DNA from 2 places in the Thermoanaerobacter sp. YS13 genome. Region 1 is predicted to be linked to the other one. Evidence: riboswitches for the same ligand, from Rfam matches in the RefSeq annotation. Region 1 holds a riboswitch; the other holds the start of a gene.
The links. A riboswitch is a leader RNA that binds a small molecule or an ion and turns the genes downstream of it on or off. The one in region 1 is predicted to bind fluoride.
Positions count from the first base shown of each region.

Region 2: linked by a shared signal. The riboswitch ahead of THYS13_RS14970 (DNA mismatch repair protein MutS) and the one ahead of THYS13_RS05505 (cation:proton antiporter) in region 1 are both predicted to bind fluoride.

Region 1 is NZ_JOOI01000001.1:1,065,677-1,072,507, reverse strand. It holds gene THYS13_RS05530 (glycoside hydrolase family 32 protein) at 1-182, shown strand, start outside; gene THYS13_RS05525 (carbohydrate kinase) at 249-1,217, shown strand; gene THYS13_RS05520 (LacI family DNA-binding transcriptional regulator) at 1,374-2,348, shown strand; gene THYS13_RS14240 (hypothetical protein) at 2,562-2,711, shown strand; gene THYS13_RS05515 (hypothetical protein) at 2,739-3,164, shown strand; gene THYS13_RS05510 (class I SAM-dependent methyltransferase) at 3,182-3,811, opposite strand; fluoride riboswitch at 4,028-4,087, shown strand; gene THYS13_RS05505 (cation:proton antiporter) at 4,271-5,407, shown strand; gene THYS13_RS05500 (universal stress protein) at 5,400-5,822, shown strand; gene THYS13_RS05495 (dynamin family protein) at 5,913-6,831, shown strand, end outside.
Region 2 is NZ_JOOI01000002.1:730,337-737,167, forward strand. It holds gene THYS13_RS11340 (hypothetical protein) at 1-164, shown strand, start outside; gene THYS13_RS11345 (hypothetical protein) at 779-1,003, shown strand; gene THYS13_RS11350 (hypothetical protein) at 993-1,700, shown strand; gene THYS13_RS11355 (hypothetical protein) at 1,732-2,397, shown strand; gene THYS13_RS11360 (ClC family H(+)/Cl(-) exchange transporter) at 2,476-4,041, opposite strand; fluoride riboswitch at 4,287-4,360, shown strand; partial or broken gene THYS13_RS14970 (DNA mismatch repair protein MutS) at 4,430-5,958, shown strand; gene THYS13_RS11370 (DNA mismatch repair protein MutS) at 5,955-6,831, shown strand, end outside.

The sequences.
Region 1 (6,831 bases):
ATAATAAACTTAAACTCAGAGTATTTGTAGATGTAAGTTCGGTTGAGATATTTATTAATGATGGGGAAAAAGTAATGAGTGGAAGGATATATCCTAGCAAAAATTCGGTAAATATATCTGTATATTCCAAAGGGGAATGCAAAATTAATTATTTAAATAAATGGGATATTGTTGTAGATTAAATTTATTGATAAATTTAAAGTTAGCGTTACCACAGTGTAAAATAAAATCTGTGTGGGGTGATTATAATGTATGATGTTATAGCTTTAGGTGAGTTGCTGATTGATTTTACTCCTGCAGGGTTTTCTGATAATGGAAATACACTATTTGAAATGAATCCTGGGGGAGCACCTGCAAATGTGTTAACTGCTGTTACAAAATTAGGAGGAAAAGGTGCTTTTATAGGTAAAGTAGGTGATGACCAATTTGGATATTTTTTAAAAAAAGTGCTTGAAAATAATCAAATTAATACTGACGGTTTAAAATTTGCTACAAAAGCAAATACAACTCTTGCTTTTGTACATCTTGATGACAAAGGAGACAGAAGCTTTACTTTTTATCGAAATCCGGGAGCTGACACAATGTTGGAAGAAGAGGATATTGAACTGGATTTAATAGAAAAAGGAAAAATATTTCATTTTGGGTCTTTATCTATGACAGATGAACCTTCGAGAAGTGCCACATTAAAAGCTATTGAATATGCAAAACAAAATAAAAAAATTATTTCATATGACCCAAATTGGAGACCACCTTTATGGGAAAATGAAACTGTTGCGAAAAAAGAAATGGTTTTGGGATTACAATATGCAGATATAGTGAAATTATCTGAAGACGAACTACAATTTCTAACTGGAGAATCAAACTTGGAATATGGCAGTAAAACATTATTTGATTTGGGGATAAAACTAGTTTTAGTAACTTTAGGAGCAAAAGGTTGCTATTATAGACATACATCGGGCACAGGACATATACCTGCATATCGTGTAAATGTGGTAGATACAACAGGAGCTGGAGATGCTTTTTTAGGAGGAGTTCTTTATAATATATCAAAAATAGATTATCCCCTAGATAAATTAAAAACTCAAGAACTCGAAAAAATTATTGACTTTTCTAATGCTACCGGTGGACTATGCACAACTAAAAGAGGAGCAATTCCTGCAATGCCAACATTAGAAGAAGTAAAATATTTACTAGTACATGGTGTAAAATCGTTGTAAAATATGCCATTAGTCCATATAAAAATTTTGTAGGCTAAATTAAGCGAAAGAAAAGCGATTTTAATACACTTACTGTCTCAAAGAAAACTTTAATTGTAATGACGATAAAGGTATAATAGAAGAGGAGATAAAAAGTAGTAATAGAAGGTGATAAACATGCCAACTATAAAAGACGTAGCGAAAAAAGCAGGAGTTACTGTTACGACTGTATCAAGGGTCTTAAATAACAGAGGTTATATAAGCGAGGTAACGAGAAAAAAAGTCTATGAGGCGATGAAAGAATTAAATTACCAGCCTAACGAATTAGCAAGGTCCTTATACAGAAAAAAATCCTATTTAATAGGTTTATTAATTCCCAATGTATCACATCCTTTTTTTGCAGAATTGACCGGTTATATAGAATATTATGCTTATCAAGAAGGTTATAAAATTTTGTTGTGCAATTCTGGGCAAGATAGTAGCAAAGAAAAAGGATATATAGATATGCTGAAAAGACATCAAGTTGATGGTATAATTATTGGCAGTCATACCTTAGAAGCAGAGCAATATTTAAATGTGAAACTTCCTATAGTGGCAATTGATAGATATTATTCCAATATACCTTATGTAGCTTCAGACAATTATAAAGGTGGAATTTTGGCTACAAAACTTTTGATACAAAAGGGATGTAAAAAAATCGCTCACATAAGCGGACCATTGATTTTGAATACACCGGCTAATAACCGTTATAAAGCGTTTAAAGAGGTAGCAACACAAGAGAATGTTGAGTATTTTGTTGTAGAAACAAAGTTAAATAGATTTGAAATAGAAGAATATAAAAAAATAGTAAGAGGCCTTTTTAAAGAACATCCAGACATTGATGGTATATTTGCCAGCAGTGACTTAATCGCTGCTTCTGTAATAAGTGTGGCTAAAGAGTTAAATAAAAAAATACCTCAGGATTTGAAAATTGTAGGTTATGATGATATAAATGTTGCTAATTTGGTAGTTCCCTCTTTAACAACCGTAAGACAACCAATTAAAGAAATAGCAAGAAAAGCTATTGAACTGATATTACGCCAAATAGATGGTGAAAAGGTGGAAAAAGAAAATATTTTGCCTATAACTCTGATAGAGAGGGAGACTACGTAATTTTGAACTTTCTTGACTTTTTTATTCAATTAAATGTATAATTTTGTGTGCTGGCCCAAACATTAGCTTAAATGGAATATACCATATTTATAAATTTCTGACTTTGCCAACAAGCATAGGCTTCCATACTAATGTGGAGGCCTATATTTATTATTCAGTACAAGCACAAGACAAACTATAAAATCATATATAAAAATGAGTATATAAAATTTTATGAAAAGAGTGATCGCTATGAAAGAAGAAAAAGAAGGATTAAATGCTTATTTGCTTGTAATTGTACTTTCGTTGATTCTCTATTTCGGTTTGGGTTATGCAAAACCTGAAGAGCCAGCGATAATAATTTTTCCACTGCCAATAAGATGACATAAAAGTTATAGGGGGAGAAAATACATGTTTTCATCGGATAATTTAGAATCCCAATTGAAAGATTTGCTATTAAAGCTAGGATTAAGGGAAAATAGCGAAGAGAATGGTCAAAAAGAAAATAAGGAGGAGGATAAAGATGAAGAAGGTGGAGAACATCCTGATGTAGATGGAGGGAAAGGTGATAAAGGGAATGGGGAAAATGGTGAAAAAGATAATACAGGTGGAAAAGGAGGAGATGAAAAAAAGAAGGGAGTCTTAACCCCTTCACAGATAATGGTTATTTTAGGTATACTTAGTGGAGCTTTGGAACCTATCTCAATAATTGTGGATAGAAATCAAAATGTGCAAATTGTTTTATCAGGTACATTGATAGAAAAAATAGAATCAAAAGAGGATACGCAACCCAAAGAAGGGGATTTTTTAGACAACGTAATAAAAGCTTTGTTTTAAAAAGTGTAGTTCAAATATCATTTTTTAGCGCTTATTACTATGAAGGAGCCTTTGCCAAAGCCATATCTTACAGGTTCTTTTTCTTTTATTTCATCAAGTTTTTTAAAAATGGTCTGTGAGAAATTGAAATTTTTAAATCCTGCTTCGTAAAGCAATTCAACTATTTCACTTGTAGAATAAAACGTTGCTTCTTTGTAAAATAGACTTTTTTCTTTATTTGCTTGATATATTTTGCCAATTGTGCTCTCTCTATCTACAAAGCCTATTAAAATCGTACCGCTATTTTTAAGTACTCTAAAACATTCTTTGAAGGATTTTAGCACATCGTCTACAAAACATACAGTCGTCACCATTAAAACAAGGTCAAAAGAGTTGTCTTCAAACGGAAGATTTTCTGCTACTCCATCTACCACATTAAGACCCCGTTCTAAAGCAATTTTTCTCATTTGATAAGAAGGTTCTACTCCGCTTTTTATACCTAGAGGTACTGCAAACTTTCCAGTTCCGATTCCTACTTCCAACCCTTTTTCAAATTTCGGCATAAGCAATTTTACAGCATCTAATTCCGATTGATAGGCGTATTCATTTTTTTCAAACCATTCTTCATATCTGTCAAAATGTTTTTCAAAAGCAGATATTTTAGGCATAATTTCTCATCCTTTCTGAAACTTTTTTCTACTTTTTCTTCTTGCCTTTCAAAACTCATAGGTTTATTCTTTGAAAGTTACACTTTAAAAGTCAGACACACTCTTTAATAAATCTTTCCTTGATTTCATTATATCATATAACAGAAATATACGCATATCTTTAGCTTTTACTATCTTGCAAAGTTTTTACATTTTGGGTATAATGATATTGACAATTGTATAAAAAGTGATGGAACTCACTTCAACCGCCGAAAGGCTGATAGTTCCTACTTGGTGTAAAAGCCAGTAGGAACTATTTTGCTTTTTAGGGGGTGATAGTAAAAAGGGGATGGATATTGAGTGCTATAAAATTATTACAGCGATGGAGCTCGCTTAATGCACTAAGATGCTGATAGCTCCTACCATAAATACACCAAAATATTAAATAAGAGAAAATAATGCAATTAGGAGGTTATACCAATGTGGCTGACTTACAGTTGGTGGTTGGGTTTGGCTTTATTAGCAGGATTAATTGCAGATTGGACAGGTATATCAATATCATTAATTGAGATTTTGGTAGGGGTTATTGCTGGTAATTATTTAGGATTTCAAACGAATGATTGGGTAAATTTTTTGGGAGGTGTTGGGAGTATTTACTTGACGTTTTTAGCTGGGGCAGAAGTTGATCCAGTAGTTTTAAAGTCGAAATTTAAAGAAAGTATCACAATAGGGATTTTAGCTTTTATTTTCCCTTTTGCAGGAGCATTTGCTTTTACTTACTTTGTGGCGGGATGGACATTGCAAGCATCTGAAATCGCGGGTATTGCCCTTTCAACAACTTCCGTTGCAGTAGTATATGCTGTAATGGTGGAAAGCGGACTTAATGAGAGCGAACTTGGTAAAATTATTTTAGCTGCTTGCTTTATAAATGATCTTGGAACAGTTTTAATGCTTGGAATTTTGTTTGCGAACTATAATAAATGGATGCTATTGTTTATAGTTGTTACAGCATTAATAACTGGGCTTATGCCCTCTGTTACAAAAGAATTCTTTAAAGTATATGGCAATAAAGTAGGTCAGTTGGAGATAAAATATTTATTTTTCCTGGTGTTTTTAACAGGTGGTTTAGCGTCAATGGCAAATAGTGAAGCTGTACTTCCAGCGTATATACTTGGGTTAGCAGTGTCAGGGTTTTTTATGAAAGAAAAAAATCTGTTGTTCCGTATGCGTTCGATAGTATTTGCAATTTTTACACCTTTTTACTTTTTAAAAGCAGGATTGTTTGTTTCTATTCCAGGTGTAATCTCAAATATTCTATTGATTGTAATACTGTTTTTAATTAAAATTGCAACAAAATATATAGGTGTTAAACCTACTACTTTGATGTTTAAATTCTCTAAAAGAGAAGGAACGTATACCACACTTCTAATGTCTACAGGACTTACTTTTGGAACAATTTCAGCAATGTTTGGATTATCTCATAAAATAATAACAGTAGACCAATATACTGTTCTTGTTACTGTAGTTATTTTAAGCGCAATTATACCCACCTTGATTGCAGAAAGGTTTTACAGGCCAGAAACAGATAATTTAATTGGAGGTGGAGAAAATGTTTAAAAGAATTTTACTCGCATATGATGGCTCAGAATACGCAAATAAAGCCTATGAATATGTTTTGAAATTAGCGCAAATAAATGGTGGCTGTGAGGTGTATTTAATTTCAGTTGCCAATATCCCGGAATTTGTAAATTCGAGAGATGAAGTGGATGAAGCTTTAAATGCAGCAAAATTATATTATGGAAAAATTCTTGGCAATGCGAGAAAATTGGCTAATGAAAAGGGGATAAAAATATTTACAGAGGTGATACCAGGTCATCCTGTAGATTCAGTAATTCGCTTTGCAGAAAAGCATGAGTGTGATTTGATTGTTGTAGGGGAGAAAGGTACCAGCGGTGTAAGAAGGTATATTATTGGTAATGTAGCAGAAAATATAGCAAGGCATGCAAAATGTTCTGTTCTCATTGTGAAGTAGAATGCAATAACTTATATAGAAGGAATCGAAATTCAGGTATGGTTACTCCATATCTGAATTTCGATTATATTGTGGCTAGGAGGTGAGGTTATGAAGAAACAATATGACCAGATTAAAAAAAGTTTAGATGTGATATTTGAAAAAATAGAAAGAATATCAAAAGATATCAATATTAAAGCAGTAGGAGAATCTGTTTCAGAAGTTAAAAATAAATTTTGCAATAATATTTTTTATCTTGTGATATTAGGACAATTTAAAAGAGGAAAATCAACATTTACTAATTATATGTTAGGAGCTGATATACTTCCAACAGGTGTTGTTCCTTTAACATCTGTTATAACAAAAATCCAATATAGCACTGATATATGGGCAAAAGTTCTATATGATGATGGCAGAAGTGAAAATATTGACATTAAAGAATTGGATTTGTATTGCACAGAAAAAAACAACCCTAAAAACATAAAAGGAGTTAAGGAAATACATATAGGGTATCCTTTTGAGTTTATAAGTAATGACGTAGTAATCATAGATACACCGGGAATTGGTTCAGTCTATAAACATAATACAGATGTTGCATATAGTTATATAAATAAAGCTGATGCTGTAATTTTTTTGCTTTCAGTAGACCCTCCTATAAGTGAACTGGAAAAGGAGTTTTTGTCTAAAATTTCTGAAAATGTTAATAAAATATTTTTTGTTTTAAATAAAATTGACTATGTAAATGAAATGGAGTTAAAGGAAATAATCAATTTTAATGAAAATATTGTAAGAGAAATTACAAAGAATGATAACATTTCTATTTATCCAGTTTCTGCTAAATTGGCATTAGAAGGCAAAATATCAAAAGATAATAAAGCAATTGAAAAGAGTGGAACTCAAAAGCTGGAAAATGATTTGCAGAATTTTTTAATAAAAGAAAAAGAAAAAGTGTTGCTTGAAAGCTATGCCAAAAATATTGAAAGAATTATTTCGATGTGCCAAACTTTTTTTGAAAGCAGTATAAAATTGA
Region 2 (6,831 bases), on a different contig from region 1:
AATATTATGTAGATATAATTAAAGGATTTGTGCAGGAAGTGGAGTTTGAAGGTAAAAAAGTAGAAGGTATGCGATACAACTGGTTCTCTAAAGACAAAAGCTTGAAGTTTGTTGAAAATATTAATACTGGGTTATTGGTTGATAGAATATTTTGGCAAAAATAAATAAGCACAAACTCTCCTTCTGGCTATTTCCCTTTGGTATTAATTTATGCGTTCCCCTCTTTATGCCAACAAGTAAGCAATTTTGGGACAAGCTAATATCCTTAATTTTTTGCCATCTAAACTTGAGCTTACACAGATGCTTTAATTTACGGCATACTGGCGGTGAGTTTTCTAAATGGCATATCCCTTCCTTTAATGTTTAAATTTGGACATGGTTTTTCTGGAATTATGTACATTATTTTGATTTTTGGATTTTCTTATGGCATATCTTATGTTATAAGACTTTGCTTGGCTTTCTTTACTTCTTGTATGATTTCCAATCTTACACCTCCTATTTTGCGATGAGATGAGTCATCCAGATGACCTTCTCACTTTATAGATGATTGTGGAAAGAGTTTGGTTTTCGGATAAGATTATATCTTGTTGGATAAGTGGTTGTTTTTAGAAGGATACAAGTATACCTATGTACTTTATACTAAGGATACTAGGGAAGGAACAATTTACTCTGTAACCATTTTGTAACCAAAACTTAATAATTTTTTAATAAATTTTAACATTTAAAAAGTTATAATGAAATAAAAGAGGAAGATAGTATTGAAAGGAGATGAAAAGCATTGAAAAAAGTTCTTATAGTTTTATGGTTATTAATCATTTCCATTGCATTTTCTTCTTGTGGCATAAAGGCAAATACCAAAGTAAATGATGAGATAGATATAGATATAAACAAAGTTGTTTCACTTAAAGAAAAACAATTTCCTGTTGGTTTTGACCCTTATAAAAAGAAGGTATTGCTTGCGATATGGTTGAAGCATCAGATAATATGGGAATGTGGGAGATGACTGGAGAATATACATTAAAGATTTAAATACCCAAGATGTGAAAATGATTGCAAAAAGTAAATTTGGTGAAGATGATGTTTTAAATAATCAGTTTAGTGTTGAACCACATTTATCCAACAACGGAAAGCTTGTATGGTCAACTTATGAATCAGATGGAGATAATAAGTCAAGTTCAATATTTTTATATGATTTAAAAGAGAACAAACAGAAAATAATACAAACTTTAAAAGGGAATGATAATTATCATTTTAGTGGTCCTCACATATATGGAAATTATATAGTTTGGGATGAGTCAAAAATATCTGGACAAGAAGATATTGGCGGAGTGTATTTGTATAGTATTGCAGAAAATAAAACTTTAAAATTATCTGATCAAGGTGCTTTTTCAAATATATGGGGAGACAATGTTGTGTGGGTAGAAAAAAATAAGAAAGCCATACTTTACAATATTAAAAGTAAAAAAAAGATAGAAATTCCAACATATAGTAGTGAAGTGTGGGCTGTCTCCTTAAATAAAGACTATGTTACATGGTATAGTAATAACAGCAGCATGAAAGTTTATAATATTTTGAAAAATAACACTCAACTTATAAATATTCCAATTATAAGCGGACCAACAATTTACTATGACATTCTAACCTGGGTACAAAGTGAAGATGGTAAAGCGATACCTCAATTTTTATTGCTTTATAGATGAGTTTATTTTTAATAATAAGGGGGAAGACGATGTGAGAGTGAGAAATTTAATATTTGTCATTTTGGTCATCTTTTTAATCTTCCCTTTAATTTATATCATTGTTGAGATAAAAGGACCTGATAGAACAGATAGCAAAGAGGCGAATTCACTAAATCCCGAACAACAGAGAAATATTCAAGAGGACCAGGAAAAACTCTTAAAGTTCTTGTATGATAATAAAAAGCGAATACTGGGAAATAAAAAGAAATTTCTAATGGACATAGAATCAGTTCTTCCTGTAATTGAGGAAAAAGATATAAATAACTCTACGATGGAAACTGATTTGGATACCGCAAAATCGGAAAGACATAAGCACTATCAAATAATTAAAAAAGTTTTGAGGGAAGCCGATTATTACCATCTGACTGGGAAAATCAGGGATAACACGGTATACTCTTATTTGAGCGATAGAGTAAAAAAGGCCCTTTATAGCGATTATAAAGAAGAAGAGTATACCTATTATTACAAAGTGGAACCTGCTAATCCCGATGAAACTGTTCTCAGAGATAGAAAAGGATACTTTTACTATGTGCATGTTTTTACAGATTCTTACGAGGTCAACCCGGCGGACCCCTATGGAGATATTAAAAAATTGGTAATGCTTGTAGAGAAAATAAAAGGTAAATGGGTGATTACAGAGCTTCTGTACAATAATTAACAGAGTACAAAGGGGAGAGTTCTTCTTGTTTGAAAAATCAAACTATAAGAACTCTCCCCGTGTCTATTTAAGATTTGTTTACCTCTGTGTCATATTCAATAAAATTTCTCTAATTTCTGTAGCTTTATCTTCATCTGCAAGGACTACTAGATAATCGCCGGCTAGAATTTTCGTATTTCCCTTTGGTATTAATTCATGCGTTCCCCTCTTTATGCCAACAAGTAAGCAATTTTGGGGCAAGCTAATATCCTTTAATTTTTTGCCGTCTAAACTTGAGCCTACACAGACAGGCATTTCGAAAATCGTCTTTCTTTTTTTATTGGCAGTTATAGATTTTTGTTCTTTCTTTATCGGCAGACGTTCTAACAAAGATTCATAAATCGGCATATTTGAGAACAAATCTGATGAAAGATATGCCGCTATAGAAACAGTGCTTAGGGCTAACAAATGACTAAATGAACCGGTCATTTCAGTTACAAGCAAACTACCTGTTATCGGTGCCCTAACTATAGCAGCAAAATATCCTGCCATAGCAAATACAATAAAATTTTTGATATAAATAGGGTTTATGTGCATTATGTTAATTATGACAGTTCCATATATGTTGCCAATCAGTGAACCTATTATAAGGAGGGGCATAAAAATACCTCCTGGTACACCTGAGCCATAGCTTACCATCGTAAATAAAAATTTAACAATTAATAGCAAAATTAGAAATTTTAAACTAAAACTATTATTGCTTAATGTATCGACAAGACCCTCACCGCCCCCAAGTGCCATAGGTACCCATAGTCCAACTGCAACGGATATAATAAGAGGTATTATTGGCTTCATATGTGATTTTATTTTTAACATGTTGTATATATCTTGAGTCTTTAAAAGGGTTTTATTAAATACGATTCCACATAATCCAACGATAATTCCAAGTAAAATAAGATAAAGATAATTATTAAGCGGCATTACTGCTAGATTTTTCAGATTAAAAATAGGTTTGATTCCTAATAGTTCACCAGCTACAAAAGTTGATGTAAGTGATGAAACCATACTAGATACAAGTACCAATGGTGAGAAATTTTTATGCAGTTCTTCAAGAGCAAAAATAACTCCTGCAAGTGGTGCATTAAAAGCTGCTGCAAGCCCTGCACTAGCTCCGCATGTAAGAAGGTATTTTTCTTCAACTCTAAATCTACCAAACAACCTACTTATTCCTTGCCCGATTGAAGAACCAATTTGCACACATGGACCTTCGCGTCCTAAAGAAAGTCCTGCACCTATCGCTAAAATAGTACCTATGAGCTTTAGCAATAAAACTCGTAACCAATTAACTTTTATATAACCGATAATCATGCCTTCAACTTGAGGTATACCGCTACCGCTTATCATAGGTTCTTTTTTCACTATTATACCCAATAGTAAGCCTATTAGAGAAAGGAAAATTATCCAGCCAATTAACGGGTAAGGATTTGTATGAAGAATTTTGTATACACTTATTACAAGAATATTTGTTTTTTCAAGAATATATCTTAAAATAGCAATAATCATTCCAACAAAAAAACCTGTTATAATGCCTTCAACTATAATACGCTTGCGAAATTCTTCCCAATGTATTAAAGTATTGAATGTTATACTTTTACCTTTATTCAATAAAATCCCTCCCAAAACATAAAATGAATGAATATTTATTTTTCTCATATTATCATTATACTACGAAATAATGATATCAAGTATTTTATATTGTTGAGTTTACATATAGAATAATAAGAAGTATTACAAAATCTGGATATAAAACAATATAAAAATCTTTTTATTTTAAACAAATAAACATAAACATTATGCTTTGTAGCAAATTTCCATATAATTCTTGCAGGCTTCATAAAAAAGTGATATAATATTTAAAAAGGGATGAAGCCCCCTTTTGGAAAATCCGAACTGCTGATAAACAGCTGATGGCTTCTACGGTAAAAACGTAGGGGTTGTCAGCTTTTTTATATTAGTGCATTTGCCTACAACTTTGAAAGAGAGGTGCTTTCTTATGCCTTTTCATAGCATATTATTTCAAAAAAACGAAGATGGGGTAAAAAAAGAAACATTTGAAGCACCTGATTTTTTTGTTGACTTAAATCTTGATCAAATTGTAGATGTCATAACAAGAGGCAAAGAAGAATATAATTTAAAACCGTTTTTTTACACTCATTTAAACGATATTGATACTATCAAGTATCGCCATGAAATAATGCAAGACCTTGAAAATGAAGTTTTGCTTGAGGATATAAAATCATTTGCGGAAAAAATGCAAGAAATGCGCAAACACCTTGCTCAAGCAGACAAACTTTACTACAAATACCAGAAAGACAGATGGCTTTTGGATGCTGTAGAAATCTACTGCGATGCAATTACTGATTTAGTAGAAGACTTGTCTTCTGTAGAGTTAAAATCTCGTGGTTTTTTAGCATTTCGTCAATATTTGATGGATTATATCAATTCTGACCGTTTTCAGCTGCTACTGAGTGAAACGAAAAAACTTAAAGCTGATTTGTCTACAGTGAAATATTGCTTGTTAATAAAAGGTAACCGTGTGACAGTTCGTAAATATGAATCTGAAATTGATTACAGTACAGAAGTAGAAAAAACGTTTGAAAAATTCAAACAGGAAGCAGCAAAGGATTATAAAATCAAATTTTCTGATTGGCCAGATATGAACCATGTCGAAGCAAAAATATTGGATTTAGTAGCTCAGTTATATCCTGATATATTTTCTAATCTTGATAATTATTGTATGAAAAATAGTGATTATTTAGATGAGACAATAGCTACTTTTGATAGGGAAGTACAATTTTATATTGCTTATTTGGAATATATGGCACTATTCAAGCGCACTGGACTAAAATTTTGTTATCCACAAATAAATGTAAGGAAGTTTATAATTACGAAGGATTTGATTTAGCTCTGGCTTATAAACTCATCAACGAAAATTCGGTCGTTGTTTGTAATGATTTTTATTTAAAAGGTAAAGAGCGTATATTTGTAATTACCGGTCCGAACCAGGGAGGCAAAACAACATTTGCACGCACTTTTGGACAATTGCATTATTTGGCCAGTATAGGCTGCCCTGTTCCCGGAAGGGAAGCTCAACTCTTTCTTTTTGATAAACTATTTACACATTTTGAAAAGGAAGAAAATATTAAAGATCTTCGTGGAAAACTGGAAGATGAATTGTTTAGAATTTACAATATTCTTGCCCAGGCCACATCAAACAGTATTATAATAATGAATGAAATTTTCACATCTACCACAGCAAAAGACGCATTATTTTTAAGTAAGAAGATAATGGGAAAAATAATACAATTAGATGTGCTGTGCGTTTGGGTAACATTTATAGATGAATTAGCATTCTTAAGCGAAAAGATTGTAAGTATGGTCAGTACGATAGTTCCTGAGAATCCGGCACTGCGCACATATAAAATTGTTAGAAGACCGCCTGATGGGCTTTCATACGCTATATCAATTGCTGAAAAATACAGGCTAACGTATAACTGCTTAAAGGAGAGGATGAAATTATGAAAGTTTTACTTATGTATAGAGATCATGATTTTGACCTGGAACAAAAATTGTCCGCGGACGAAGAAGCATTGATACAAGATTTGGAATTAAACACTTTGTTCAATGCTATGTCCCGTGGTGATAATTTTTTATTTGAAGTGGCAAAAAAATATGTTTTATCCAGTGTGTATAGTAATCTGGATACAATATTATATCGCCAAGATGTTTTGAAGGATTCTCTAAAAAATTCTTCTATTGTTAGGAATATCTATGATATAGCGGTAGAAGCAATTGAAAACGAGAAAAAGTATTATTTTAGCATTTTCACCAGGTACCCTGCAGCTATACTTCATAGTTCAATGGATGTATTGCATATGTTTATTGGAATGCTGAAAAAACTAAAGAGTATTGCTGACCAACATGCCGATAAATTCGAATCAGAGGGTTTTAAAAGGTTTTTTGCAATGCTCAAAAAAGAACTTAATGATGAATATTTTGAAAATGTCCAAAATCATTTAAAAGAACTGGAATTTCGCGATGGAATTTTGATCAGTGCTGAGTTGGGTAAAGGCAACAAAGGTGTCAATTATATTCTTCGCAAACGGGAGGATAAAAAACAAAGTCTAATAGACAGGATTTTTTTAAAAAGACCGGATGCTTATACTTTTTATATAAGTGAGCGCGATGAAAGCGGTGCAAGAGCTTTATCTGACTTAAAAGACAGAGGAATCAACCTTGTGGCAAATGCCATTGCTCAGTCTGCTGATCATATTCTCAGTTTTTTTAACATATTGCGGACTGAATTGGCTTTTTACATTGGCTGTTTGAATTTATATGAGCAACTTGCCCAAATTGGAGAGCCGGTGTCTTTCCCTATTCCGGTAGTATCCAGTG